One region of the Pseudomonas sp. 01L34 genome, then DNA from elsewhere that is predicted to be linked to it. Evidence: predicted binding sites of a transcription regulator. Region 1 holds the regulator's gene; each other region holds the start of a gene.

Region 1 (7,321 bases):
CGAAATCGCCGTGGCCAACCAAGTGCAGTTACTCGAATCGCCCGCCCTGGCGCGTTCGATTTACTACTCCACGGAACTGGATCAGGAAATTCCAGGCGGGCTGTATCTGGCGGTGGCTCAGGTATTGGCGTACGTCTATCAGATCCGCCAGTACCGCGCGGGCAAGGGTAAACGTCCGGATCCGTTGAAGGATGATTTGCCGATTCCGCCGGATCTGCGGCGCGATTCCTGATTGGGTCTACGGTTCTGAAATCAAAAAGATAGCCGCCTTCGACAGCGCCTACGGGCGCTGATGCCGCCTATTGGCTTTTTCATTGCCGGGCTCTTTCGCGATACTGTTTTCCTGTTTCTTCCTGTCGTCCTGTTGCTTGGGCGCAACCAGATCGAAGCCTTTGGCATCGTTGAATGACTTGACCGCTTTCTTGGGCATGATCGCTGCTCCGGCGCTTGGTATTACCAACGCTGATGATCACCATCCAATACCCATAAGGCCGTTTTGGCTACTATCAAAACTTACGGCTGTGCAGGTCTTTGGACGAATGGTGGGGCAGTGAACTTGAGCGATGTCATGTCCCGCCTCTGATCCACCTTGTTCGTAGCAGCTGCCGAGCTTGCGAGGCTGCGTTCGAGGACGCAGTCCTCGCAAAGGATTTGCGACTGCTGCGCAGCCGAACGCAGCCTCGCGCAGCTCGGCAGCTGCTACCCCGGGCTCAACAAATCTATCTATTTCCCTCCTTGGCAAAAGTTGGAAGGCTTCTTGCAATAGCCGCCCTGCGCCTGCTTCAGGCGTCAAAAGTTTGCTTTAAAGGAACGGGGAAAACCGGTGGATCGCTCTCAGTTAATCAACAGTGCCCGCACAAACGTCGCCGACCTCAGTCGGGGCAATCTGGGCGTGCCGCTGTTGCTGCTGGTCATGCTGGCCATGATGATGTTGCCGGTGCCGCCGTTCCTGCTGGACGTGTTTTTCACCTTCAACATTGCCTTGTCCATCGTCGTGTTGCTGGTCTGCGTGTACGCCTTGCGGCCGCTGGATTTTGCGGTGTTCCCGACCATTCTGCTGGTGGCGACATTGCTGCGACTGGCGCTGAACGTGGCCTCCACGCGGGTGGTGATGCTCCACGGTCAGGACGGCCATGCCGCCGCCGGTAAGGTGATCCAGGCCTTCGGTGAAGTGGTGATCGGCGGTAACTACGTGGTCGGTATCGTGGTCTTCGCGATTTTGATGATCATCAACTTCGTCGTGGTAACCAAGGGCGCCGGGCGGATTTCCGAGGTGAGCGCGCGTTTCACCCTCGACGCGATGCCCGGTAAACAGATGGCGATCGACGCCGACTTGAACGCCGGCCTGATCGATCAGAACCAGGCGAAACTGCGCCGGATGGAAGTCGCCCAGGAGGCCGAGTTCTACGGTTCCATGGACGGTGCCAGCAAATTCGTGCGCGGTGATGCCATCGCCGGTCTGCTGATTCTGTTCATCAACCTGATCGGCGGCATGGCGGTGGGTATCTTCCAGCACGGCATGAGCTTTGGTGATGCCGGCAAGGTTTATGCGCTGTTGACCATCGGTGACGGTTTGGTGGCGCAATTGCCATCACTGCTGTTGTCGACCGCTGCCGCGATCATGGTGACCCGTGCTTCCGGCTCAGAAGACATGGGTAAACAAATCAATCGTCAGATGTTCGCCTCGCCGAAAGCCTTGGCGGTGGCCGCAGGCTTGATGGCGGTGATGGGCCTGGTGCCCGGCATGCCACACGTCTCCTTTCTGTCCATGGCAGCCCTGGCGGCCGGTGGCGCTTACCTGTTCTGGAAGAAGCAGAACGCGGTCAAGGTTCAGGCCCTGCAAGAGGTCAAGCGTCAGCAGGAGTTGCTGCCGTCACCGGCCCGGGCTCAGGAAACCAAGGAGCTTGGCTGGGATGACGTGACGCCGATCGACATGATTGGCCTGGAAGTGGGCTACCGCCTGATTCCGCTGGTGGATCGCAACCAGGGTGGGCAGTTGCTGGCGCGGATCAAGGGGGTGCGTAAAAAGCTCTCCCAGGACCTGGGCTTCCTGATGCCGACTGTGCATATCCGTGACAACCTCGACCTGGCGCCTAGCGCCTATCGCCTGACTCTGATGGGCGTGATCCTGGCTGAAGCGGAGATTTACCCGGAGCGCGAACTGGCGATCAACCCGGGTCAGGTCTACGGCACGCTCAATGGCATCACCGCCAAAGATCCGGCTTTTGGCCTGGAAGCGGTGTGGATCGAAATCAGCCAGCGTGCCCAGGCGCAATCCCTCGGTTACACCGTGGTCGATGCCAGTACGGTGGTGGCGACCCACTTGAACCAGATTCTGTACAAGCACTCCAGCGAGCTGATCGGCCACGAAGAAGTCCAGCAACTCATGCAATTGCTGGCCAAAAGCTCACCGAAACTGGCCGAAGAACTGGTGCCGGGGGTGGTTTCGCTGTCGCAGCTGCTCAAAGTCTTGCAGGCGTTGCTGGCCGAACAGGTGCCGGTGCGGGACATCCGCAGCATCGCCGAAGCCATCGCGAACAACGCCGCCAAGAGTCAAGATACCGCCGCTTTGGTGGCCGCAGTGCGCGTCGGCGTATCCCGTGCAATCGTGCAAAGCATTGTAGGCACTGAGTCGGAGCTGCCTGTGATCACCTTGGAACCAAGGTTGGAACAAATATTGCTCAATAGTCTTCAGAAGGCAGGACAAGGCTCGGAAGAGGGTGTTCTGCTGGAGCCAAGCATGGCGGAAAAACTGCAACGCTCGTTGATCGATGCGGCGCAGCGTCAGGAAATGCAAGGTCAGCCGGTGATTCTGCTGGTGGCCGGTCCGGTTCGCGCGATGCTCTCGCGATTCGGTCGGCTGGCAGTGCCGGGTTTGCACGTGTTGGCTTACCAGGAAATTCCTGACAACAAGCAAGTGACCATCGTTGCGACAGTAGGGCCCAACGGCTGAGGTAGTGGTTTATGCAAGTTAAGCGTTTTTTCGCCGCCGATATGCGTCAGGCCATGAAACTGGTTCGTGATGAGCTGGGCGCTGATGCCGCCATCATTGGCAATCGCCGGATCGCCGGCGGTGTCGAGCTGACGGCTGCCCTGGATTACAAATTGTCGGCGCTGGCCCCGCGTGTTCCGAACATGGAACTCGAGGATGAGCTGCGCAAGACCCAGTCGCGGATCGTCACCGCCCAGGCCGAACTGAGCCTGCGCGGCGATGGCGAGAGCGACAAGACCACCAATCGCCAGTTGTTCGCCGGCCTGCCGTTGACCGCCGCCGAACCGCTGATCGAACCGGCGCTCGCCGAACCTCGGCGTCCGGCCCCCGCGCCTGCTGCGGCGACCGGTGTCGATCCGCGCGCATTCGATTCGATGCGTTTCGAGCTCAACAGCCTGCGTGAATTGATGGAAGTGCAGCTTGGCTCGCTGGCCTGGAATCAGCTGCAAGGCAGCCGTCCGGCCCAGGCCAACCTCTGGCGTCGCCTGCAACGCATCGGCCTGTCCGGCCCGTTGTCGCGCGATCTGCTGGCACTGATTACCGACATTGAAGAGCCTCGTCAGGCCTGGCGCATGTTGCTCGCGCACCTGGCGCGGATGATCGCTACCCCGGAAATCGAGCCGCTGGAAGAGGGTGGGGTGATTGCCATGGTCGGTCCGGCCGGCATGGGCAAGACCACCACACTGGCCAAGCTCGCGGCCCGTTACGTGCTCAAGTACGGCGCGCAGAACATCGCGCTGGTGAGCATGGACAGCTATCGCATTGGTGCCCAGGAACAGCTCAAGACGCTGGGCCGGATCCTTAACGTGTCGGTGACCCACGTCGATCCGGGTCAATCCCTGGTGCAGGCGCTGGAGCCCTTGCTGCGCAAACGCGTGGTGCTGATCGATACCGCCGGCCTTCAGGCCAGCGATCCGGCACTGCGGATGCAGCTCGAAAGCCTGGCCGGGCGCGGCATCAAATCAAAAAATTATCTGGTCCTGGCAACCACCAGCCAGAAACAGGTTCTAACTGCCGCTTATCACAGTTACAAACGCTGCGGCCTCGCCGGCTGCATCCTGACTAAACTGGATGAAACGGCAAGTCTGGGCGAGGTGTTGAGCCTGGCGATCAGTCATGAGTTGCCGGTGGCTTACCTGACCGATGGTCCACGGATTCCGGATGATCTGCATCTGCCACGTCGTCATCAGTTGGTCAGCCGCGCCGTTAGCGTACAAATGCAGGAAGAACCCAGCGAAGAAGCCATGGCTGACATGTTCGCTGATATTTACCACAGCCCGACCAAGCAGGTTGGCTGAGGTGTTAATGAACATTTTTTGTACCTACATCGATGGTCTGCCATGCATTGTTCCGATGGTGAACGCGCAGCCAGTAATGTGGCCTCCGTCTAAGTAAGACAAGGTAAAGAAATAACATGGGCAGCATGCATCCCGTACAGGTGATCGCGGTGACCGGCGGCAAAGGTGGCGTCGGGAAGACTAACGTGTCAGTGAACTTGTCCCTGGCTCTAGCTGAGCTCGGCCGGCGCGTCATGCTGCTGGATGCCGATCTGGGGCTGGCGAACGTCGACGTTCTGTTGGGACTGACACCCAAACGCACGCTGGCCGACGTGATCGAAGGCCGCTGTGAGCTGCGCGACGTGCTGTTGCAAGGGCCTGGCGGTATCCGCATCGTCCCGGCCGCCTCCGGCACCCAGAGCATGGTTCATCTGAGCCCGGCCCAGCATGCCGGCCTGATCCAGGCGTTCAGTGATATCGGCGACAACCTCGACGTATTGGTGATCGACACCGCTGCGGGCATTGGTGACTCGGTAGTCAGCTTCGTGCGCGCCGCGCAGGAAGTCTTGCTGGTGGTGTGCGACGAACCGACCTCGATCACCGACGCCTACGCGCTGATCAAACTGCTTAACCGCGACTACGGCATGAACCGCTTCCGCGTCCTGGCCAACATGGCGCAGAGCCCGCAGGAAGGCCGCAACCTGTTCGCCAAGTTGACCAAGGTCACGGATCGCTTCCTCGACGTCGCCTTACAATACGTCGGCGCAGTGCCTTACGACGAAAGCGTACGCAAGGCCGTGCAGAAGCAACGCGCGGTGTATGAAGCCTTTCCGCGTTCCAAGTGCGCCCTGGCGTTCAAGGCCATTGCGCAGAAAGTCGATACCTGGCCACTGCCGGCCAACCCTCGTGGACATCTGGAGTTTTTCGTCGAGCGCCTCGTGCAACAAACGGCAGGACCCGTGCTATGACAGCCAGCGGTTACAACCTCTACAAGCAGTCGGCACGTGACGCGCAGTACGAGCTGATCGAGCGTTACGCGCCACTGGTCAAACGCATTGCCTACCACTTGCTGGCGCGTCTGCCGGCCAGTGTCCAGGTCGAAGACCTGATCCAGGCCGGGATGATCGGCCTGCTTGAAGTATCAACCAAATACGACGCCAGCAAAGGCGCGAGTTTCGAGACGTACGCGGGCATTCGAATCCGCGGCGCGATGCTCGATGAAGTGCGCAAGGGGGACTGGGCGCCACGTTCGGTCCACCGCAATACCCGCATGGTCAGCGACGCGATTCGCTCGATTGAAGCTAAAACCGGCCGTGACGCTAAAGATCACGAAGTTGCGGCCGAACTCCAATTGAGTCTCGACGATTATTACGGGATTTTGAACGACACCCTGGGCAGCCGGTTATTCAGTTTCGACGATCTGTTGCAGGACGGCGAACACGAAGGGCTGCATGAGGATGGCGCGAGTGCTCATCTCGAGCCGTCACGCGATCTGGAAGATGAACGCTTCCAGGCGGCGCTGGCGGACGCGATTGCCAATTTGCCGGAGCGTGAGCGACTGGTGTTGGCGCTGTACTACGACGAAGAGTTGAATCTCAAGGAAATCGGTGAGGTCCTGGGGGTCAGCGAGTCGCGGGTCAGCCAGTTACACAGCCAGTGCGCGGCCCGTTTGCGGGGGCGTTTGGGGGAGTGGCGAGCGCGCTGAAGGCAGTGTGGGGACACTGCGAATGGAGCTGGTGTGGTGTTGAACCGTACCGGTCTCGATCTGTTGTGCTCCAGACAGTCATTGAGTGCTTTGCCGGATTGATTGAAATGGCGCGTCCAGGTGCTGGGCGCGTTTAAGACTGCTTGGAGGTCGAATTGGACAAGAACATGAAAATCCTCATCGTTGATGACTTCTCAACGATGCGGCGGATCATAAAAAACCTGTTGCGTGACCTTGGGTTCACCAACACCGCCGAAGCCGATGACGGGCTGACCGGGTTGCCGATGCTGCAAAGCGGTAACTTCGATTTTCTGGTTACCGACTGGAACATGCCCGGTATGACCGGCATCGACCTGCTTCGTGCGGTGCGCGCCGATGAAAGGCTCAAGCACCTGCCGGTGCTGATGGTGACCGCCGAAGCCAAGCGCGAGCAAATCATCGAAGCGGCCCAGGCCGGTGTTAACGGCTATGTGGTCAAACCCTTCACAGCCCAGGCGTTGAAAGAAAAAATCGAGAAGATTTTCGAACGCATCGGCTGATGTACTGCGCACGGGGGAGCTATGGAGCATAACGAATCTTCACAGGGCGATTTTGAGTCGACCCTGAAAAAACACGCGGTCGAACTGGTCGACAGCCTTGAAAAAGGCAAGTTTGGCGACGCTGTGCAACTGATCCATGAGCTCAACCAGACCCGTGACCGCGGCCTGTATCAGGAAGTGGGCAAGCTCACCCGCGAGCTGCATAGCGCGATCGTCAATTTCCAGATTGACCCGCACATGCCGCAAGCCGAGGAAGTGTCTCAGATCACGGATGCCACCGAGCGCCTGTCCTATGTGGTCAAGCTGACCGAGGCCGCGGCCAACCGCACCATGGACCTGGTGGAAAACGCCACGCCGCTGATCAACAGCCTGAGCGATGAAGCCCAGGCGCTGAGCACGGATTGGGGACGGTTCATGCGTCGCGAAGTCGGGGCTGAAGAGTTCCGCGAACTGGCCCGGCGGGTCGATGGTTTCCTGACACGCAGCAGTGAAGACAACCGCGTCGTGTCGAGCAACCTCAACGACATTCTGCTGGCCCAGGATTACCAGGACCTCACTGGTCAGGTGATCAAGCGTGTGACCCAATTGGTTACCGAAGTTGAAAGCAATCTGCTCAAGCTCGTGCTCATGGCCAGTCACGTAGACCGCTTTGCGGGTATCGAACACGACCGTGAGGCGATGCTTGCTGAAAAAGATCCACAAAAACATCTCTCTCAGGGTGAAGGTCCGCAGATTCATGCCGATAAAAGAGAAGACGTTGTGTCCGGTCAGGACGATGTGGACGATTTGTTATCCAGTCTTGGATTTT
Region 2 (7,321 bases), on a different contig from region 1:
ACCCTATCCCGACTTGAATGAAGTTCAGGGACAACTGGCGGCCAAGCGAGCCTTGCTGATTGCAGCGGCGGGGGCTCATAACCTGCTGTTCAGCGGTCCGCCGGGGACGGGGAAAACGTTGTTGGCGAGTCGTCTGCCGGGGTTGTTACCGCCATTGGCCGAGAGCGAAGCACTGGAAGTCGCGGCGATTCAATCGGTCGCCAGTTGTGTGCCGTTGAGTCATTGGCCACAGCGTCCCTTCCGACAGCCCCACCACTCCGCTTCAGGCCCCGCACTGGTGGGCGGCGGTTCGAAACCGCAACCCGGTGAAATCACTCTCGCCCACCATGGCGTGCTGTTCCTCGATGAACTCCCGGAATTTGATCGCAAGGTCTTGGAGGTATTGAGAGAGCCACTGGAATCCGGCCACATCGTGATTTCCCGCGCCAAGGACCGCGTACGCTTTCCGGCGCGCTTTCAACTGGTCGCAGCGATGAACCCCTGCCCCTGTGGATATCTTGGCGAGCCAAGTGGTCGTTGTTCCTGCACGCCGGACATGGTGCAGCGCTATCGCAACAAACTGTCGGGGCCGCTGCTGGACCGCATCGATCTGCACCTGACGGTTGCTCGTGAGGCCACGGCGTTGAATCCTGCGTTGAAACCCGGCGACGATACAGCCACCGCCGCCGAGTTGGTTGCTGATGCAAGAGAGCGGCAACACAAACGCCAGGGTTGCGCCAATGCCTTCCTCGACCTGCCAGGCCTACGCCGGCACTGTAAATTATCCACAGCCGATGAAAACTGGCTGGAATCCGCCTGCGAGCGTTTAACGCTGTCGTTGCGAGCGGCCCATCGACTGCTCAAGGTCGCGCGCACGCTGGCGGACCTTGAACAAGCCGACGGGATCAGACGCGAACACTTGGCCGAAGCGCTGCAATATCGGCCAACAACGCTCTAGTCCGTGTCACCCCTTGGTCAGATCAACCAACGGCGTCTGCCGCACTTCAGTCTCGCGCCCGCCCTGAATCTCGCTCACCCGTTTCAACGCCTTATCCACAGCCGCCTTATCCGCCAACAAGCTGTAGCTGATACGGAACTGCTTCTGTTCCTTCGGCGCAATTGTCGGCACCAGGTTCAGTGGCCGCTGATACCGGCGGTTATAGGAAAAGCTCGTTCCCGGCTCCAGCCCCGTAACATAGCCCTGGCCCTGGGTATCGGTGTTTTTCCACAGGGAGAACACCGGCAGTGTTTGAGTGTTGAACCCGACCGAGACACCCAGGCTGCCGGCCTTGTCATGCAGCACGGTCAACGTATCGCCCTTGGCATCGGCATACGGCACCACGTTGTAAACCGTTTCGTCGTAGTCCTTGGTCGGTGCGCGGTAGGTTTGCCAGTCCGGCAAATCGCCCTTGGCTTTGTCGTTGAACGGCGACACCTGCTTCACCGGAGCGGCGAAACGGGCGCCCTGTTCCAGGAACGGAGTGCTGAAGTTGCTGTGATACAGCGCCTGGTATTCCTTCGGATAATCACCATTGTTGGTCAGGGTGTCGTTGAGGGTGAACACTACGCTGCCGGGCTCGGTAACCAGTTCGGTCGCGACGGAGAAGTCGACTTTCTTGAATGCCTGCTCTTTCAGTTCACCGCGCAGGCTGATGGCGTATGGCGGTTTTTCATCAATGTGCAGGGTGACTTTGTTGGCCGGGATGTTGGCGGCGCGACCGTGCAGGGTCAGCAGCTCGCCATTGTCCATGCCGGGATGGCCGACCCATTCGTAGCCGCAGCGGGTGACCAGTTCATTGAAACCTTCCAGCCAGCCCAGGCCACCGCGGCCGTTGAGTTCGATGAAGGACGGGTTGACCACTTCCTTGACCGGCGAATCCCAGCCCATGCGCACATTGCCGACCGAAGCTTGCAGCACGTTCATGCCGCGAGTCGGCACCACCGAGAGTTTCATCGCGCCGTTATCGATGTCGACAATGCTGACGCCCTCCTGCCGACCGCCATGCAAGGTGCGCAGGGTCACGGAGAAGGGCTTGTCGGTTTTCACGCCGAGTTGCTGGCTGGTGATCTGCCAGTTCTGGGCGGCTTTGTCGGTATCGAGCAGGACGTAATCCCAGGCCATGGCGTGGGAAGCAGCGGACAGTGCGCTGAGGGCAACGAAGAGTTTGAGCGGGGTCATGGCAGCAGCCTTTCTTGGAGTTGTGCCATTTTTATAAACTTGAAGAAACGTTTCAGCAAGCATAAAAATCAAGATCACGACGGCAAATGCCAAATGATCGTCGATACGGGGCTTGTGGATAACGCGGAGAATCGAGTTGATGCCATCGCGAGCCTGCTCGCGATGGCTGTTTCGGAGGTGCCTCAGCGGAACCGATCAACCTCTTGCCGCAAGTCCGCCGCGAGCTTCTCCAGCTCTTTGGCAGTCACTGCCAGGTTCGACACCACTTCCCGCTGCTCACTGTTCGCCAAGGCAATGCTTTGCAGGTTGCTGCTGAGCAAGGTCGCGGTGCTGCTTTGCTCCTGGGTCGCGGTGGTGATGGCGGCGAATTGCTGACCGGCCGAGCGGCTTTGCTCATCGATCCGCGCCAGGGCTGAGGCGACGTTGGCGTTGCGCGACAAGCCTTCCTGCATTAGCACGTTACCCTGCTCCATGGTGCTGATCGCGTTGCCGGTTTCCTGCTGGATACTCTGGATCATCCCGGAAATTTCGTCAGTGGCCTGGCGAGTACGTGAGGCGAGGTTACGCACCTCATCGGCCACCACCGCAAACCCACGACCTTGTTCACCGGCACGGGCGGCTTCGATGGCAGCGTTGAGCGCCAGCAAATTGGTTTGCTCGGCGATCGCGGTGATCACCCCGACGATGCCGCCGATTTCCTGGGAGCGCTGACCCAAGGTGTTGATTACCGTCGCGGTGCTGTTCAGCGCACCGGCGATTTGCTCCAGGGATGAGGACGCTTCGTCCATCGACGTACGACCGATCTGGGTTTGCTGTGCGTTTTCCTGCGCCAGGCGCTGGGTGTTGCCCATGTTGTCGGCGATGTTCAGCGAGGTGGCGCTGAATTCTTCCACGGCGCCGGCCATGCTGGTGATTTCGCCGGACTGCTGCTCCATCCCTTCATAGGCACCGCCAGACAGACCGGACAACGCCTGGGCGCGGCTGTTGACCTCTTCCGAGGCTCTACGAATGTGCTCGACCATGGTCGACAAGGCCTGGCTCATCTGGTTGAAAGCGCGGGCCAACTGACCGATTTCGTCGTTGCTCGACACGTTCAGGCGCACGCTCAAATCACCGGCACCCAAGGCTTCGGCCTGACGCACCAGATCCCCCAGCGGCGCCAGTTTGCTGCGCAACAACCAGACCGCCGAACCCACCGCCAGCAACATTGCCAACAGGCTGCCGATGGCCAGACGAATGCCGACGCTCCAGGTCACCGCGCGGATTTCCGCTTTCGGCATGCTCGCCACCACCGACCATGGGCCGCCTTCGAACGGTACGGCAATGCTGTAGAAGTCTTGCGACTTGTCGCTCCAGAAATCGCCCTTGCCCGGTGTCTTGGCCAGACCGACGATGGCCGGTGCTGCCACGTCCAACGCTTGCACACCGGCGATCGGCACCAGCCATTTGTTCTGCTCATCGAGCAACGCCAGGGAGCCGGTCTGGCCGATGCGGAAGCGCTTGAGGTTTTCGAACTGGGCGTTCTGTGCGTCGGTGTAATCGAATCCTACGAACAGCACGGCAATCACCTTACCGCCGCCGTCGCGTACGGGGGTGTACTGAGTCATGTAGGACCGTTCGAAGAGCAAGGCGCGACCGACGTAGCTCTGCCCGGCCATCAAGCGCGCATAAGCCGGGTGAGCGTGATCCAGCAATGTGCCGATGGCCCGGGTGCCGTCCTGTTTGCTCAGGGACGTGCTGACCCGGATGAAGTCTTCGCCACTGCGCACGAACAGCGTCGCAACGCCGGCAGTCATTTGCTTGAACTCATCCACTTCCTTGAAGTTGTTGTTCAACACTTCGCCACCCAGGTGCAGGCCCGGGGTCTGCACGCCCGCCACGGTCACCGGCTCATCCGGATGCACGCTCAAACCGGCGCTGAAGCGCTTCTCGAACAGGCCGCTGAGGCGCTGGGTACTCTCACGCAACGTGCCGTGGAACGTGCTCAGCTGATCGGCCAGCAGCCGCGCCTCGCTGGCCAGGTGCTCTTCGCGGGTGGCGAGGTTGGCGGCGTCCAGCGAGCGCAGGGCAAACACGGTGCTGCCGCTGATGACAATCGCCAGTATCACGGCAAGCGCAAGACCCAGCTGTGAGGCAATCCGAGCACGAGGTTGAGACATGACAGCTCCTGACCCAGTGGGCCGGATCATCCTGATCCCGTCGCACTCGGCTAAATTTCTGATAGAGGGGAAAACGTGGAGCCTGGTACGAAGGTTCCATCAGCAGATTTTCGGCGGCAAAGCCGAATACTTGAGTGATTAACGGGGATATGGCTCAAGGCTGCCATTGCAGCGGCTCCATCGATTCAACCCAGGCGTTCGACATCCGGTAATTCCATGGCCCGGACTTCGCCTTGCAGGAAATCGCTGAGCCGGCGCAAACGTTCACCTCCCGGGCGGGTTTTCGGCCAGACCAGGTAATAATTCTCACCACTGGCGACGGCCGTCGGCCACGGCAAACTCAGACGTCCCTGCGCGACATCCTCCGCCACCATCAGCAAATCACCCATGGACACGCCGTAGCCACGGGCGGCAGCGATCATGCCCAGTTCCAGGGTGTCGAACACCTGCCCGCCCTTGAGCGAGACCTGATCGCTCAGGCCCATGCGCTCCAGCCAGTTGCGCCAGTCACGGCGGTCCGGCGTCGGGTGCAGCAGTTCGGTGCTGGCCAGGCGCGCAACGTCCCACGGTTGATCCTTCAGCAGATTCGGCGCGCCCACCGGAATCAACTCTTCGGGGAACAGCAAAGTCGTCTCCCAGTCCGGTGGAAAATGTCCGTTGCTGAGGATGACGGCGCAGTCGAAGGGTTCGTGGTTGAAGTCCACCGTATCGACGTCCATCCAGGCGCTGGTCAATTGCACCTCGTTCCCCGGTCGCAGGTGGCGAAAGCGACTGAGCCGCGCCAACAGCCAACGCATGGTCAGGGTCGACGGGGCTTTCATGCGCAAGATGTCGTCCTCGGCGCGCAAGGTGTTGCAGGCCCGCTCAAGGGCGGTGAAGCCTTCGCGAATGCCCGGCAGGATCAGCCGCGCCGATTCGGTCAGTTGCAGGTTGCGCCCGCTGCGATGAAACAGCCGACAGGCGAAATGCTCTTCGAGCGTACGAATGTGCCGGCTGACCGCACTTTGTGTGATCGACAACTCTTCGGCGGCGCGGGTAAACGAACTATGCCGCGCCGCCGCTTCGAATGCTCGAAGGGCATACAAGGGAGGGAGACGACGAGACATTGGGAAACCTCCTATAGCGCGGTTGCCTCAACTTATCAGAAAGTCCCGAGCATGAGTTTTAATCATGCCACCCATCCTTTTTATCCCTTTGTGGAATCCCCGCAGAGCGCCGAGAATCGACGCTTCCTGTTCTCTCTGACAATCGAGCGTGATGATCATGCAGCATCCAGCGCGTATTGAACTCTGGGCCATCCTGCGGCTGGCGGGGCCGTTGATTGCCTCGCAGTTGGCGCACATGTTGATGGTCCTCACCGACACCTTGATGATGGCGCGCCTGAGTCCCGAGGCGCTGGCCGGCGGCGGTCTGGGCGCGGCGACGTATTCGTTCGTGTCGATCTTCTGCATCGGCGTGATCGCGGCGGTCGGCACCCTGGTGGCGATCCGTCAGGGCGCGGGCGACATCATCGGCGCAGCGCGGCTGACCCAGGCCGGTTTGTGGCTGGCCTGGTTGATGGCGCTGGTGGCGGGTCTGCTGCTGTGGAACCTCAAACCGGTGTTGCTGCTGTTCGGCCAGACCGCAACCAACGTCCAGGCCGCCGGCCAGTTTCTGTTGATCCTGCCGTTCGCCCTGCCCGGCTACCTGAGTTTCATGGCACTGCGCGGCTTCACCAGCGCGATCGGCCGGGCGACGCCGGTGATGGTCATCAGCCTCGGCGGCACCGTGGCCAACTTCCTGCTCAACTATGCGTTGATCACCGGCATGTTCGGCCTGCCGAAAATGGGCCTGATGGGCATCGGTCTGGTCACAGCGATCGTGGCCAACCTGATGGCGCTGGCGCTCGCGCTGCACATTCGTCGGCACCCGGCCTATGACGCTTATCCGTTGCGCCAGGGGCTGTCGCGGCCCAATCGTCAGTACTTGAAGGAGTTGTGGCGCCTGGGCCTGCCGATTGGCGGTACCTATGCAGTGGAAGTCGGCCTGTTTGCCTTCGCCGCGCTGTGCATGGGCACCATGGGCAGTACGCAACTGGCGGCGCACCAGATCGCCCTGCAAATCGTCTCAGTGGCGTTCATGGTGCCGGCGGGGCTTTCCTACGCGATCACCATGCGCATCGGCCAGCATTACGGCGCCGGGCAATTGCTGGATGCGCGGCTGGCCGGACGGGTCGGGATCGCCTTCGGGGCGGTGTCGATGCTGGGGTTTGCGATGGTCTTCTGGCTGCTGCCGAATCAGTTGATCGGCTTGTTCCTCGACCACAACGATCCGGCCTTTCGCCCGGTCATCGAACTGGCCGTGAGCTTGTTGGCGGTGGCGGCGTGGTTCGAGCTGTTCGACGGCACGCAAACCATTGCCATGGGCTGCATTCGCGGACTCAAGGATGCCAAGACCACGTTCCTGGTAGGTTTGGGCTGCTATTGGCTGATTGGTGCGCCGGCCGCTTGGTGGATGGCCTTCCATCTGAACTGGGGGCCGACGGGCGTCTGGTGGGGGTTGGCGCTGGGGCTGGCGTGTGCGGCGGTGAGCCTGACGCTGGCGTTTGAGTGGAAGATGACGCGGATGATTCGGCGCGAGCCATCGTCGCAGCCGAGCTTCCAAATCACCCAGCCTGATTAAACCCTGCAGGAGCGAGGCTGTGTGGCGAGGGAGCTTGCTCCCTGACCACAAAAGCATCCACCGTTGTTTGTGGTTAGCTTACGACTTCCAGTAAGGGCTGCTGACTACTGCCGAAGGTCAAATACTCAACCAATTCCGCCAACGGCAACGGCTTGCTGATCAGATACCCCTGCACCTGATCGCACCCAAACCCGCGCAACAAATCCAGCTGCTCCGGTGTTTCCACCCCTTCGGCAACCACTTCGAGGTTGAGGTTGTGCGCCAGGTTGATCATGGCGTGCACCAGTTTGCGATTCTCTTCCCGCTCTTCCATGCCGCCGACAAAGCTCTTGTCGACCTTCAA
Region 3 (7,321 bases), on a different contig from region 1:
TGGTGACTTACGGTGTCGGCGCGAGTGTCGGACCGTTGGTGGCAGGGGTATTGATGAAGTTGTTCGGCAGCCAGATGCTGTATGCCTTTTTCAGTTTTTTTGCATTGGTGCTGGTGTGGCGAATCCGCCCGAAAGCAGTCACCAATCTGCATCAGGTGGACGATGCTCCGCTGCATCACGTGGCCATGCCCGACAGCATGACGAGTTCGCCACTGGTGGCTTGCCTTGACCCGCGTGTCGATGAGCAGGTGGTGCAGGATCAGATGCAGAACTCGGTCAACCCGGAGGCTGATGTCAATCCGGATGCCGAGCCAGAACCTGAACCAGTTTCGGATTCAGAAGACCCGGACGCAGGTCGCGAGCAAAGTTTTACCGAAGCGCGGCCTTGATCAAGGCATAAAAAAACGGGCAGTCCCCGCAAGGGACTGCCCGTTTTTTATTGGCGGGGTGTATCAGAAGTCGTCTTTGTCAAAGCGCCGCGCTTCACGCTGAAGCTGATAGACGAACCGCTCGACCTGCCGTTGCACCAGGCCGCTCATGTTGTGAAAGCGCACGCCGGCGAAGGTGGTGTTGATCTTTTCTTCAAAGTGCAGGTAACGCAGCTCCACCGGTGCCGTCATGCTGCCGAAGGGCAGGGCGGCGATGAAGCGGTCGTAGACCTGGCCCAATTGCAGCTTGGCGGTGATGTCGCCTTCGAAGCGCAATTTGCAGCCGGTGGCGGAGATGTCCAGCAGTTTGCCAGCGAGGGGCGACTTGAGTTTCTCGCCCCCCAGCTCGACATTGACCAGTTGTGCCAGCTTCAACGCAGCGCGGAAAGCATTGCGGCGCTGGTGGTAAACCACCTCATCGGGCAGCGTGCCGCGGTAGCAGCGGCCATCGCCGGACTCGTCGATGGTCAGCGGGCCATTGCTTTCCCAGGCGATGCGCACGCCGTCGTGGAAGCCTTCGACCTTGAACGGTTCGCCGGCCAGCAGAAAGCGTTCGCCGTCGCGCGGGATCATTTCGTCCAGGGCGATCATGTTGCTGTCACGGTCGACGTCCACCAGATAACTCTGGAAGCGCTGGCTGCGCTCGTGGAACGTGATGATCAGCGGGTCATGGCTGTCTTGCAGCTGACGCAGGTTGCCGGAGATTTCCAAAGGAGTGGTGAGCACCTTGGGTGGCTGCGGAGCATCTTCCGCGCTTAAGGCATTGGACACGGGGTATCAATCTCCAGGCAAATATGACTACTGGCCGGCATTCTGCCAGCATGTTGCGTGTCTTGATAGGGCGTGCTCATTGAAAGGCTTAAGCCTGACTGAGCGGGCGTGGCTTGGCGAGCTTGGAGGTTGATCCGCGGGCATCGTAGAGCGCTGGCGGCTCGCCGCCGGTGAGGATTTTCAGCTGGTTGGCCGTGGCGGCCTGCTGCACCAGAATCGACTGGCCATTGTTGGCATTGGCGGCTTGGCACTGGGCCAGGAGGTCGGTGAGCACGTCGCTCTGTCCCAGCAATCGTTCGCCAATGCTCGACTGGCTGGCGAGTTGCTCCAGGCCCTGGCGGTTGGTTGGCAGGTTGAGGCTGGCGAGGATTTCACTGCGCTTGCGGCCATGCTGTTCGAGCAGAATGATCAATGCCTGTTTATGCGCCAGAATTTCTTCGAGCAGTGGCATGTCGCGACCGTGCAAGGCAAGGGACTCGGTTTGCAGTAGCTCCAGCAGTTGTTGCGCCGGGGCGAAGTCGTCGATGATCAGTTGCAGTAATTGAGTGTCGTGCATGGCTGGCCTTGGGTTTTAAGCGTCCAAAAGCCTGGCGCGGGCCGTGGCCTAGCGCTGGGCTTCGAAGTTGAGCAGTTTGCTGGCTACACGGTTGCTGTCGACTTTATAGCTGCCATCGGCAATCGCTGCTTTCAACTCGGCCACGCGGGCGTTGTCGACGGCAGGCTGATCGCGCAGCTTGTCAGTGACCTTCTGCAACTGTTGAGCCTCATTGCTGAGGTGTACCGATTCCCCGCTTTTGGTGGTACTGGCCTGTTCGGCCGGGGTATTCAGCGGCGCGGATTGGCCGGCTTCGGCGGTTTCCTTGGCGGTGCTGGTACGCGTACTGCCCGTAAGTGACGAGGAGCTGTTTAAACGACTGAAATCGATGACCATGACAAAAAACCTCTGGATATTTGGACGCTTGCCATGTTTTCGGCGATTCCCCGAAAAACTTTAGGCCCATTTATCAATGAGCTCGCATGCGCCAGCGCATGCCCTGCATGCGGCACAGTTTAGGCAACCGCCAGGCGGTGCGCCATCACTTCACAAACACAGAGCCCTTACATGGCCACTTCCACCTGGCCGGGCGCTGTGACTTGCGCCTTGATGACCCGCTGGGAGTTAAGGTTTTTCACGCGAATCTGTTCCCTCAGGCCGCCGTTGGACAGCGCTTCACCCGGCATGCGCACACTGAGCGTACCACTGCGGGCGGTAATCACCACCTGGTCGCCCTTGCGAACCACTTCCGCCTGTTCGAGATGCACCAGCGTAATGATCTGATCGGCGACCATTGGTCGGGTAAGTTTTTGCCCGATAGCCTGATCGACGGAAGTCAAAAACCCCTGATTTATCAGGCTGATATCACGCTCGCGCAGGGTTACGTCCTGAGGTTCGATAATCCCTGTGCGCTTGAGCGGACGAGTGGTCGTCACAATGTCGCGAAACAGCTTCACTTGAGCGGGCACGAAGACCGTCCAGGGCGAGGCGCCATCGCAGCGAACCTTGACCGTGACCCGTCCCAGAGGCCTTGCCGGGCTCTCGAGGGTGGCTGTCAATTCCTTGTCGCACATAGGCATGCGCAGGCGCGGATCGAGCTGGTTGACCTGGATTTCGTAGCGACCTTGCGTTTGACTGGTGGCCAGATAGTCCTCTACGGTGAATTCAAGAAAGCCCTGGGTGACGCCGATAAGCATGTCAGGCAAGGTAACCGTATCAGCAAGGGCAGGGCTGCCAGCGTTGAACAGGCAAGCGGCCGACATCGCGCAGAGCAATCTGCGGCAGGTTGATGTCAGGTGTCGGAAAAATGTCGGTTCTGTGTTCATAAGAGTTAAAAAGCAAGCGCCGTGCCGTTTCGTGATGAATGTGCGTCGCAACACACTTAGCGTTGGTGTAGGAGTCTGGGCATGGCTGGTGTAATGGATTCGGTGAACCAGCGCACGCAACTGGTAGGGCAGAATCGCCTTGAGCTGTTGTTGTTCCGTCTCGACGGCCAGCAGCTGTATGGGATCAACGTGTTCAAGGTTCGCGAGGTGCTGCAATGCCCCAAGCTGACCCTGATGCCCAAGTCCAGTCCTGTCGTGTGCGGTGTGGCGAATATTCGGGGGGCAACCATTCCGATCCTGGATCTGGCGATGGCGACCGGTGCCGGTCGGTTGCTGGACCAGAGCAATCCCTTCGTGATCATCACGGAGTACAACACCAAGACCCAGGGTTTCCTGGTTCGGTCGGTGGAGCGCATCGTCAACATGAACTGGGAGGAGATTCATCCGCCACCCAAGGGCACGGGGCGCGATCACTACCTGACGGCTGTGACTCGGGTCGACAACCAGTTAGTCGAAATCATCGACGTCGAGAAGGTGCTGGCGGAAGTGGCGCCGACGCCGGAAGCGATTTCGGTGGGCGTGGTCGATGTTGAGACCCAGCACAAGGCGCTCTCTTTGCGCGTATTGACGGTCGACGACTCGTCGGTGGCACGCAAGCAGGTGACCCGTTGCCTGCAAACGATCGGTGTCGAAGTGGTGGCGTTGAACGACGGCCGGCAAGCGCTGGATTACCTGCGCAAGCTGGTTGACGAGGGGAAGAAGCCGGAAGAAGAGTTCCTGATGATGATCTCCGACATCGAGATGCCGGAGATGGACGGGTACACCCTGACGGCCGAGATCCGCGCCGATCCGCGCATGCAAAAGCTCCATATCATCCTGCATACTTCGTTGTCGGGAGTGTTCAATCAGGCGATGGTCAAGAAGGTCGGTGCCGATGACTTCCTGGCCAAGTTCCGTCCTGATGACCTGGCATCCCGGGTAGTCGACCGGATCAAAGCAGCAGATAACAGCTAGAGGCCTTCTGCCCCTGGCGGTCAACACGATTTAAGAGGCGGTATCTTTGTCTACGGGTAATTTGGATTTCGAACAGTTCCGGGTATTCCTGGAAAAAGCCTGTGGCATTTTGCTCGGTGAAAACAAGCAATATCTGGTCTCGAGCCGTCTCAACAAACTGATGGAACAGCAGGGCATCAAATCGTTGGGTGAGCTGGTTCAGCGCATCCAGACCCAGCCGCGCAGCGGTTTGCGCGAGATGGTGGTGGATGCCATGACGACCAACGAAACCCTGTGGTTTCGTGACACCTATCCGTTTGAAGTCTTGAAGAACAAGGTATTGCCTGAAGCGATCAAGGCCAGCCCCGGTCAGCGCCTGCGGATCTGGTCGGCGGCGTGTTCGTCGGGTCAGGAGCCGTATTCGCTGTCGATGTCCATCGATGAGTTCGAACGGGTCAACATGGGCCAGTTGAAGATGGGCGTGCAGATCGTTGCCACCGACCTGTCCGGCAGCATGCTGACCAACTGCAAGACCGGCGAGTACGACAGCCTGGCCATCGGTCGCGGTCTGTCGCCCGAGCGCCTTCAGCGTTACTTCGACCCCAAGGGGCCGGGGCGCTGGGCCATCAAGGCACCAATCAAGAGTCGGGTGGAGTTTCGCTCGTTCAACTTGCTGGACAGCTACGCGAGTCTGGGCAAGTTCGACATCGTGTTCTGCCGCAACGTGCTGATCTACTTCTCCGCCGAGGTGAAGAAAGACATCCTGTTGCGCATTCACAGCACGCTCAAGCCGGGCGGTTATCTGTTCCTTGGCGCGTCCGAAGCGCTGAACGGTTTGCCGGACCATTACCAGATGGTCCAGTGCAGCCCGGGGATCATTTACCAGGCGAAGTGATTCGATGACGGCATACAAAAAAACGGGAGTCCTCAGGGGCTCCCGTTTTTTTTGCCTGCTTGTTTCTCATAGGCACCCCAATACCTGTAGGAGCGAGGCTTGCCCGCGAAAGCGTTGGGGCGGTCAATGATGATTGTTGTCTGGCAGACCGTTTTCGCGGGCAAGCCTCGCTCCTACAGTTGATCGGTGTTGCCCTGGGAAAGCGGCAGAAAAGCGGCAGGCGGCGGAAATCGGTTGCCGCTTTTCTGGCATTGCCGCCTCGTTACTGCTCGCAAAGCCCCGGTTTACGGGCTTTTTTGAATTGGCACGCCGCTTGCTATGTTCACGTTACGAAAAATCAGGTCACCCGAAGGTTTCCCGACATGAGCATCAGCTTCGATAAAGCGCTCGGTATCCACGAACAAGCCCTGGGCTTCCGCGCTCAGCGTGCTGAAGTCCTGGCCAACAACATCGCCAACGCCGACACCCCGAACTACAAGGCTCGGGATCTGGACTTCTCGAAAGTGCTCGCCGAGCAGAACGAGAAAACCAAAAACGGCAAGTTCGCCTTGAGCATGACCAACAGCCGTCACATCGAAGCTGAAGGCCTGGGCAATGGCGACGAGTCGCTGATGTATCGCACGCCGATGCAACCGTCGATCGACCAGAACACCGTGGACGCCCAACTGGAACAGTCGAACTACGCGGAAAACGCGGTCAACTTCCAGGCCAGCTTCACCCTGCTCAACAGTAAATTCAAAGGGCTGGTGTCAGCCCTGCGCGGAGAGTAATTCATGTCCCTGTCCAGTGTTTTCAACATTGCCGGTAGCGGCATGAGTGCCCAGACCACTCGCTTGAACACCGTTGCCAGTAACATCGCCAACGCCGAGACCGTTTCGTCGAGCATCGACCAGACCTACCGCGCCCGTCACCCGGTGTTCGCCACCATGTTCCAGGGCGGCCAGAGCGGCGGCAGCGATTCGCTGTTTCAGAACCAGGACGCGGCCGGTCAAGGCGTGCAAGTGCTGGGTGTGGTCGAAGACCAGAGCAACCTTGAAGCGCGCTACGAGCCGAATCATCCGGCCGCCGATGCCAAGGGCTACGTCTACTACCCGAACGTCAACGTCGTCGAAGAAATGGCCGACATGATTTCCGCAAGCCGTTCGTTCCAGACCAACGCCGAAATGATGAACACCGCCAAAACCATGATGCAGAAGGTCCTGACCCTCGGTCAGTGATAAGGGGCGACTTTCGATGAGTGTTACCGATACCACCAGCGGCGTAAGCCTCAAGGATGTCCTGGCCAACTCTTCGGTCAAGACCACGACCACCAGTGATGGTCTTTCCGCGGCGACCAGCAGTGCCACCGGCAGCAAGGCATTGGGCAAGGATGCGTTCCTGCAACTGCTGGTCACCCAGCTGAAAAACCAGAACCCGCTCGATCCTCAGGACAACAGCGCGTTCGTAGCCCAGTTGGCGCAGTTCAGTAGTCTGGAAGGCATCACCACGCTGAACGACACCGTCAGCGGCATTGCCAGCAACTACAACTCGTCGCAAGCTCTGCAGGCTTCTTCGCTGGTGGGCCGTTCGGTCATCGCGCAGACCGGCAAAGCCGTGGTCGACACCTCCAAGAACCTCAACGGTACGGTTGTGCTGCCGGCGTCGGCGAACCCGGTTACGCTCAAAATCAGTGACGCCGAAGGCAAGACCATCCGCACCATCGACATGGGCAGCCAGAGCGCTGGCAACGCCAGTTTCATCTGGGACGGCAAAAACGATGCCGGAGCAGTCGCCGCGGCCGGCACGTACTCCTTCTCTGCCAGCGCAACCTACGACGGCAAAGCGACCTCACTGGTTACTTACCTGCCGGCAACCGTCAACAGCGTGACCATCAGCCAGACCGGCGGTGAGCTGATGCTGAACCTGGCAGGCCAGGGCAGCGTTGCCCTGTCCAAAGTGCAAACCATTGGTCTATAGAGCCGACTAACACGGCACAAAGGAGTGGAATATGTCTTTCAATATCGGCCTTAGCGGTCTCTATGCAGCCAACAAACAACTGGACGTGACCGGCAACAACATCGCCAACGTCGCGACCACCGGTTTCAAATCGTCCCGTGCAGAATTCGAAGACGTGTACTCGGCCACTCGCCTGGGTACCGGCAGCAAGACCATCGGTAACGGCGTGCGCCTGGCCAACGTTTCCCAGCAGTTCAGCCAGGGTGATGTGAACAACACCGGCAACGTGCTGGACATGGGCATTCAGGGCAACGGCTTCTTCATCCTCAGCGACAACGGTTCCCTGAGCTACACCCGTGCCGGTGCGTTCAAGACCGATGCTCAAAACTTTGTGGTCGATAACAACGGCAACCGTTTGCAGGGGTATGGCGTCGATTCC
Region 4 (7,321 bases), on a different contig from region 1:
TCGCTGGTCTATCCGGCGCTGGGCGTGGAAGCGATCAAGCAGGTGCCCAATTCCAGTCGCGGGGCGGGTTTGAGTGCTTATGCGGTGTTTTTCGATCTGGCGCTGGCGATTGCCGGGCCGTTGATGGGCGCGGTGGCGTTGAACCTGGGGTATGCGTGGATTTTCTTCAGTGCGGCGTTGTTGTCCGTGACCGGGCTCGGTTTGACCCTGTTACTGAAACACCGGGCGATGGTCTAAAGCCTGCTGTAAATCTCTTGTGGGAGTTTATTGATCGGCAGTTTGCATGCCGGCCCGACTCGGTTTGCCCAGGGCATGGGAGAAGAAACGTCCGGCTTCGGAGATCAGGTTGCGGTGAATGTCCTTGCGGTCGACGCCGTCGGCATCGGTGCACAGCGCCGGCATGGCGGCGATCTGTTCTTCGTTGCACGGTGCCAGGAACACGAAGTGCCCTGCCCCGGCCAGCAATTTGAAATCCGGTGCAGTCGGCAGTTTGCGCGCCAGCGCTGCGGCGTTTTTGTCGAACGCCACCAGTTTGTCGCCATCGCCGCTGTATAGAAGCACCGGCACATGCACCTCGGCCAGGGTCTGGCGGCCGAACTTCAGACTCAGCGGTGCCATCAACAACAAGGCATGCACTCGCGGGTCTGGCACTGGCTGCAAGTCATCGCGGTCGACGATCAATTCACCTTGCGTGTTGCAGGCATCATGATCGTCCGGGCGCTCATGGCAATAACGGCGCAGACGGTCCAGGTCCGGGGTGGCGCCGGACAGGATCAACGCGGTCTCACCGCCCGCCGAATAGCCGATCACCCCAACCTGATCGGCATTGACGAAGGGCGCAAGCATACGGTCGCCCAAGGTCGCGGTAATGGCTTCGGAAATCTGGATCGGCCGCCCGTAAAGATTGCTCAAGGTGCCGAGGCGGCTGTGGTCTTTGGAGTTGTCGCCGGGATGGATCACCGCCACCACCACAAACCCTTTGCGTGCCAGCGAGGTGGCCAGATCGTGCAGGGCCAGCGGGGTTCCAGTGTTGCCATGGGACAGCATCAGCATCGGGAAGCGTCCGATGGCGACTTTGGTGTCTTCACCGGCTTCGACCGTGTAACCCTCGAGCTTGCTGGAGTGTTCCCTCTCACTGGACGGATAAAAGGCGATGGCGCGCATCGGCTGCAAGTCCAGCGGATCGAGGAACGTCATCTCATGGAAACCGACGCTCCAGTGAGGATACGGCGCAGGCGCGGCGTGCACCGAATTCAGGCTGCCGAACAGGCAAATCAGTAATGTTGCACAAAGACGCACCATGGGATGCCCCACCTTATTACCCTGACCGCAGATGTTAACCCTCGACTGCATAACCTGGGCCAGAAACTGATTGCCGCCAGAAACAAAAAAACTCCGCATCTGGCCATCATGATGACCAGAATACAGAGTTTCAGGGGTATTGCCCGCGCCGTTTGACGTCTTTACGCAAGCCTTACGCGGCGGCGAACAATTGTTCGCTGATTTGCGCCTGAGCGTCGCTCATGGCTTTGCTGCGTACTTCATCACCGTAGGCCAGGCCATGGGCGCGGACGAACTCGATGTCGGTGATACCGAGGAAGCCGAACATCACCTTCAAGTACTCTTCGTGAGCAGTGCCGGTCGGTTGGCCAGCGTGCAAACCGCCAGCCGTCGAAACGATCACCACTTTCTTGCCGCCGCACAGGCCTTCAGGGCCGGCTTCGGTGTAGCGGAAAGTCTGGCCGGCTACGGCGATGCGGTCGATCCAGGCCTTGAGTTGGGTCGGGATGGTGAAGTTGTACATCGGCGCTGCAATCACGACGGCATCGGCGGCGAGGAATTCGGCCAGGGCCTGCGCACTCAAATCGGCTTCATGCTGTTGCGCGGCGTTGCGCAGCTCAGCGGCGGTACCAGCGGCGACCAGCGTGGCGGCGGAAAAATGGCTGATGGCATCGGCGGCCAGGTCGCGGTAAGTCACCACAACACCAGGCTCGGCGGTTTGCCAGACTTTGACGACTTCGCCGCTCAACTGACGGGAAGCCGAGTTGTCACCCAGAATGCTCGAATCGATATGCAGTAATTTCATGTGGGATCTCCAAGGTGAGGATCGCCACCCGGCGATCTGATGGAAACAATCCTACCGACAAAACCAATAGCTGATTAGCCGGCAATAATGCGATAGTTTGTCCCACTGATAGAACAGTCGGATTTAAATCATGCAAGATCTCAACGACCTCTACTACTTCGCCAAGGTGGTCGACGCCGGCGGCTTCGCGGCGGCCGGGCGTTTGCTCGGGATTCCCAAGTCCCGGTTGTCGCGACGCATCGCCGAACTGGAAGAACGCCTGGGCGCGCGCCTGCTGCAACGCACCACCCGCCAACTCAACCTGACCGCCGTGGGCGAGCGCTACTTGCGGCACTGTCAGGCGATGCTGCTGGAGGCCGAGATGGCCGACGAAGCGGTGGCCAGCATGTCCAGCGAACCCCGGGGGCGGCTGCGGGTTTCCTGCCCCGTCGGGTTGGCCCACCAAATGCTGCCGGGGGTGATCAGCAACTTTCTGGAGAAATTCCCGCAGGTTCAACTGGAGATGATGCTGCTCAACCGTCGGGTAGATCTGGTGACCGAGGGCGTCGACGTTGCCTTGAGAGTGCGGGATCTGGGGGATGAAGATCCGTTGCTGGTCACCCGCCGTTTACGACAGGCGCAGACCGTTATGGTCGCCAGTCCGGGGTTTCTTCGTGAACGGCAGATCAAGACCCCTGACGACTTGAAAAACGTACCGATACTGGGCGCACTGGAAGCCGATCGGCTGGTGCATCTGCGGATGCTCGACCAGCAGGGCAAGGCCTGTGAAATGACATTCGAAGCCCGATTGGGCATCGACGATTTTCTCGTGCGCAAGGCGTGTACCCTGTCCGGGCTGGGTTTCACCGTGTTGCCGATGATGTATTGCGAGCAGGAACTGGAAAACGGCTCGCTGGTGCAGCTGCTACCTGACTGGTCATTGCCGGGCGGTTGGCTGCAAGCGGTCTACCCTCATCGGCGCGGGGTAATGCCGGCAGTACGCGCCTGGATCGACCATTTGATCGAATCATTCAATGCCTGTGGGGACCGACTGTTATGAAGGCAAGACCAATGAGCGAAGAGGATGTCGCGCAATTCTGCCTGGCGCTGCCCGGCGCGCGGGAGGATTACAAGTGGGGTGGCGTGAGGGTGTTTTCGATTGCCGGGAGCAAGATGTTCGCCTTGCAGAACCTGCGGGGTCAGTCCCTGGCCTTCAAGGTCGACAAGGACCTGTTCCTGGGTCATTGCGACCGACCGGGCATTCACCCGGCGCCGTATCTGGCCCGGGCGCAGTGGATCATCATGGAAACGCCCTACCCGCTGGGCACCGAAGAGCTGCAAGGCTTGCTGCAACGTTCCCACCAACTGGTGGTGAGCAAGTTGCCCAAGCGCACGCAGATCGGCTTGCTGCTTTAAAACAGCTTTAGAACAGCGCGAACAGCTGAGCACCCAGAAACAACTGGTCGATCCAGAACACCTGATGCATCAGCACGATGAGCCAGAACACCAGTTGAAACGAAACCTTGCGGGTCTTGTGCCGAAACACTTGCTGGGCCAGCAAGGCACCCGGCCAACCGCCCGCCAGTTCCACCGCGTGCAAGACGTTCTCCGGCGTGCGCCAGCTGTCGGCGCGGGCCTTGTGCTTGTCGCCCCAGTACAGGAAAAACGCCAGCACGCTGACGATGCCATAGGCGGCCAGGGGAATCACCGACACCCCGCGCAGCCACAGCGACACCGAGCCAAACAACGGCACTGCGCACAGCAAAACGAACACCAGCAATTTCAACCGCAGGTTTTGAATCGCTCCCCCGGGCTTGCGCCCGGGGTTGTTGCGTGCGGCGGCGTCGCTCATGGCTTGGCCGCGGTCCAGTCGACCCAACCGAACTGCCAGGTCGCCAGAATCACCAGGCCAAACACAATGCGATACCAGGCGAATGCCGCGTAGCTGTGGCTGGCGATGAACTTGAGCAGGCCCCGGACGGCGATCATCGCAAAGATAAACGCGGTGACGAAGCCGATGGCGAACACCGGGAAATCAGCCGGCACAAACAGGTGGCGGTATTTGTAGCCCGAGTAAACCGCTGCGCCGACCATGGTTGGCATGGCAAGGAAGAACGAGAATTCGGTGGCCGTCTTGCGCGACAACCCGAACAGCAAACCGCCGATGATCGTCGAACCGGAACGCGAGGTCCCCGGGATCATCGCCAGGCACTGGGCGAAACCGACTTTCAGGGCCTCTTTCCAGGTGATGTCATCGACGCTTTCGGCATGCACGACATGCTGCCGGCGTTCAGCCCACAACATGATGATCCCGCCCACGACCAATGCGCTGGCCACGGTTATCGGGTTGAACAGGTACTTGTGGATCAGGTCGGCGAAAATCACCCCCAATACCACGGCCGGCATGAAGGCGATCAACAGGTTCGCGGTAAAGCGTCGAGCGCTGGGCTGCGTCGGTAAACCGATGATCACGTCGAGAATCTTGCGACGGAACTCCCAGACCACCGCCAGGATCGCGCCGAGCTGAATGATGATGTTGAAGGCCATCGCTCGTTCGCCGCCGAAATTGAGCAGGTCCGCCACAATGATCTGGTGCCCGGTACTGGAAATGGGCAAGAACTCGGTCAGCCCTTCTATAACGCCTAAAATCAATGCCTGAAAGGCTGTCCAAAGATCCATCATTCCCCCAAGAAGCCATGCCCCCAGGCATGCCCCGTTAATAATTTGTAGAGCGTTATTCGCGATCAGCGTGCGCTGAAACCCCGCGCGCACAAGATCCACACAAAACCGTAAAAATTCCGTGAAAAATCGACTTGGACTCAGGTTTTTCCGCGCGGGGCCGAAATCCTATCAGACAAGCCTCATTTGCGCTGCCGTGTAATAGGACCTGAGTCGTATAGGCGCCGATCGGCACAGTGTGGTTGGATGCTGGCGATCGTTTATGACAAGAACAAGAAAACGGAGTAACAGCGTTATGAACAGCTTGCGCAGTGTGTCGATCAGCCGACGCTTGTGGCTTATCTTGATCGTGGCCGTGGTGATGCTGTTGACGTTGGGCGCGTTGATGCTCAAGCAGATCCACGACGACCTCTATCAGGCCAAGGCCCAGAAGACCCAGCATGTGGTGCAGACCGCCAGTGGCATCCTGACCTACTACCACGACCTGGAAACCGCCGGCACCCTCACCCGCGCCGCCGCGCAACAGCAGGCACTGACCGCCGTGCGTGGTTTGCGCTACGACCAGAATGACTATTTCTGGATCAACGACCTGACGCCGGTCATGGTCATGCACCCGACCAATCCAAAACTCGAAGGCCAGAACCTCTCGACGATCCGCGACCCGGACGGTTTTGCACTGTTCAACGAAATGGCCGCCATCGCCAAGGCCAAGGGCGCCGGCATGGTCAACTACCGCTGGCCGAAACCGGGCGCCAGTGCACCGGTGGAAAAAACCTCCTACGTCAAACTGTTCGAGCCCTGGGGTTGGGTGATCGGCTCGGGCGTGTACATCGACGACATGCAGGCCGAGTTTAATGCGCAGGTCTGGAAGGCGTCTTTCGTCGGCCTGGTGATTGCCCTGATCATGGCGTTGCTGGTGATCATGATTGCACGCAGCATCGTGCGCCCGTTGCAGGAAACCGTGAATGCCATGGCCAATATCGCCAGCGGTGAAAGCGACCTGACCCGCAGCCTCGATACCCACGGCCAGGACGAAGTCACGCAACTGGCCCGACACTTCAACGCCTTTACCGCCAAGCTGCGCCTGGTGATCAATCAGTTGCAAGTGTCCGCCGGCGCACTGGGCCAGTCTTCCAGCGAACTGGGCAACGACGCCGCGCAAGCCCAGCAACGCAGCCAGCAGCAGTCCCAGCAAATGGAACTGGTGGCGACCGCGATCAACGAAGTGACCTACGGCGTGCAGGATGTGGCGAAAAACGCCGAGCACGCGGCCAGTGAAATGCGCGATGCCGAATCTCAGGCGCAGCAGGGACAGATCAATATCGATGGCAGCCTGCAGCAGATCGACAAGCTGTCTTCGACCATCGATCAAGCGGTGGAAGTGATTCGTACGCTGGCCGACGAAAGCACGCAAATCGGCAGTGTCCTGGAAGTGATTCGCTCTATCGCCGAGCAAACCAACCTGCTGGCCCTCAACGCTGCCATCGAAGCCGCCCGGGCCGGTGAGCAAGGTCGAGGGTTTGCGGTGGTCGCCGATGAAGTGCGCCTGCTCGCCCAGCGTACCCAGAAGTCGACGGCAGAAATCCAGTCGATGATCGAACGCCTGCAAAGCCATTCCGAAGCGGCGGTCAAGGTGATTGGCGACAGCAGCCGCGCCTCGCAACTGACCATCGAGCAGGCCGGCCTGGCCGGTGCCAGCCTGAATGCCATCGGCCAGGCCTTGCGCAACCTCAACGGCTTGAATGCCTCGATTGCCAGTGCAACCTTGCAGCAAGCGCATGTGGTGGAAGACATCAATCAGAACGTCACCCAGGCCGCCGGGTTGTCCCACAGCACGGCATTGGCGGCCGAGCAGTCGAGCGTGGCCAGTGTTCATCTCAAGGAATTGAGCGAACAGTTGAACGGGTTGCTCAAGCAGTTTCGCGTCTGATCACATGTAGCAGCTGGCGCAGCCTGCGTTCGGCTGCGCAGCAGTCGTGAAATCAGACGACGCCGGTTCCAGATAGACCGTGTGCGCAGAATTTACGACGGCTTCGTCCGAATGCGGCCCACACCGAACGCAGCCTCGCAGGCTCGGCAGCTGCTACACCGGACTGCGCAAGCCGGTTCTACTTGGCAGCGCCTGCCGCTACAATCCTCCCCCCTTTCGTCTTCCCCAAGGATCCTCCATGTCCGGGCTTGAACTGTTTGCCGCCGCCCTCGGTGTGATTGCCGTCTGGCTGACGGTCAAACAGAACCCCTGGTGCTGGCCGGTCGGTCTGGTCATGGTGCTGCTGTATAGCTGGATCTTTTTCGAGGTGAAGCTGTATTCGGACATGTTGCTGCAAGTGATCTACGCCGCGTTGCAGCTTTACGGCTGGAGGCAGTGGACTCGCGCGGGCGTGACGCATGACGGGCGGCACGTCAGCGCGCTCGATGGCAAATCCGTCGCGCTCGGTCTGGCCGTGGGCGCGGTCGGCAGCCTGCTGCTGGGGGCTGCGATGGCTCACTGGACCGACGCCGCCCAACCCTGGCTCGACGCCGCCTTGACCGGTTTCAGCCTGGTAGCCCAGTTATGGATGGCGCAAAAACGCCTGC

The links. The regulator FliA, encoded in region 1, starts transcription of late flagellar genes. The targets are predictions, from matches to a motif close to CTAAAGTTTNNNNNNNNNNNGCCGNTAA.
Positions count from the first base shown of each region.
Region 2: AC1DQM_RS10215 (methyl-accepting chemotaxis protein) is a predicted target of FliA. The motif match lies at 4,425-4,452, and genes of this name have one in related genera.
Region 3: flgM (flagellar biosynthesis anti-sigma factor FlgM) is a predicted target of FliA. The motif match lies at 2,167-2,194, and genes of this name have one in related genera.
Region 4: AC1DQM_RS01750 (methyl-accepting chemotaxis protein) is a predicted target of FliA. The motif match lies at 4,884-4,911, and genes of this name have one in related genera.

Region 1 covers NZ_JBFTSX010000004.1:696,533-703,853, reverse strand. The annotation lists gene flhB (flagellar biosynthesis protein FlhB) at 1-232, shown strand, start outside; gene AC1DQM_RS15250 (hypothetical protein) at 281-430, opposite strand; gene flhA (flagellar biosynthesis protein FlhA) at 824-2,953, shown strand; gene flhF (flagellar biosynthesis GTPase FlhF) at 2,965-4,290, shown strand; gene fleN (flagellar synthesis regulator FleN) at 4,407-5,237, shown strand; gene fliA (RNA polymerase sigma factor FliA) at 5,234-5,974, shown strand; gene AC1DQM_RS15225 (chemotaxis response regulator CheY) at 6,142-6,513, shown strand; gene AC1DQM_RS15220 (protein phosphatase CheZ) at 6,535-7,321, shown strand, end outside.
Region 2 covers NZ_JBFTSX010000003.1:362,258-369,578, reverse strand. The annotation lists gene AC1DQM_RS10225 (YifB family Mg chelatase-like AAA ATPase) at 1-937, shown strand, start outside; gene AC1DQM_RS10220 (aldose 1-epimerase family protein) at 944-2,158, opposite strand; gene AC1DQM_RS10215 (methyl-accepting chemotaxis protein) at 2,341-4,317, opposite strand; gene AC1DQM_RS10210 (LysR substrate-binding domain-containing protein) at 4,503-5,423, opposite strand; gene AC1DQM_RS10205 (NorM family multidrug efflux MATE transporter) at 5,581-6,978, shown strand; gene AC1DQM_RS10200 (putative bifunctional diguanylate cyclase/phosphodiesterase) at 7,052-7,321, opposite strand, start outside.
Region 3 covers NZ_JBFTSX010000011.1:12,375-19,695, forward strand. The annotation lists gene AC1DQM_RS27445 (MFS transporter) at 1-389, shown strand, start outside; gene AC1DQM_RS27450 (flagellar brake protein) at 453-1,199, opposite strand; gene AC1DQM_RS27455 (flagella synthesis protein FlgN) at 1,288-1,755, opposite strand; gene flgM (flagellar biosynthesis anti-sigma factor FlgM) at 1,804-2,130, opposite strand; gene flgA (flagellar basal body P-ring formation chaperone FlgA) at 2,298-3,059, opposite strand; gene AC1DQM_RS27470 (chemotaxis protein CheV) at 3,141-4,073, shown strand; gene cheR (protein-glutamate O-methyltransferase CheR) at 4,120-4,947, shown strand; gene flgB (flagellar basal body rod protein FlgB) at 5,310-5,717, shown strand; gene flgC (flagellar basal body rod protein FlgC) at 5,721-6,164, shown strand; gene flgD (flagellar hook assembly protein FlgD) at 6,181-6,903, shown strand; gene flgE (flagellar hook protein FlgE) at 6,935-7,321, shown strand, end outside.
Region 4 covers NZ_JBFTSX010000001.1:392,418-399,738, reverse strand. The annotation lists gene AC1DQM_RS01785 (MFS transporter) at 1-237, shown strand, start outside; gene AC1DQM_RS01780 (alpha/beta hydrolase family protein) at 265-1,302, opposite strand; gene AC1DQM_RS01775 (FMN-dependent NADH-azoreductase) at 1,475-2,086, opposite strand; gene AC1DQM_RS01770 (LysR substrate-binding domain-containing protein) at 2,217-3,125, shown strand; gene AC1DQM_RS01765 (MmcQ/YjbR family DNA-binding protein) at 3,122-3,481, shown strand; gene AC1DQM_RS01760 (DUF1294 domain-containing protein) at 3,489-3,917, opposite strand; gene AC1DQM_RS01755 (undecaprenyl-diphosphate phosphatase) at 3,914-4,744, opposite strand; gene AC1DQM_RS01750 (methyl-accepting chemotaxis protein) at 5,040-6,674, shown strand; gene pnuC (nicotinamide riboside transporter PnuC) at 6,913-7,321, shown strand, end outside.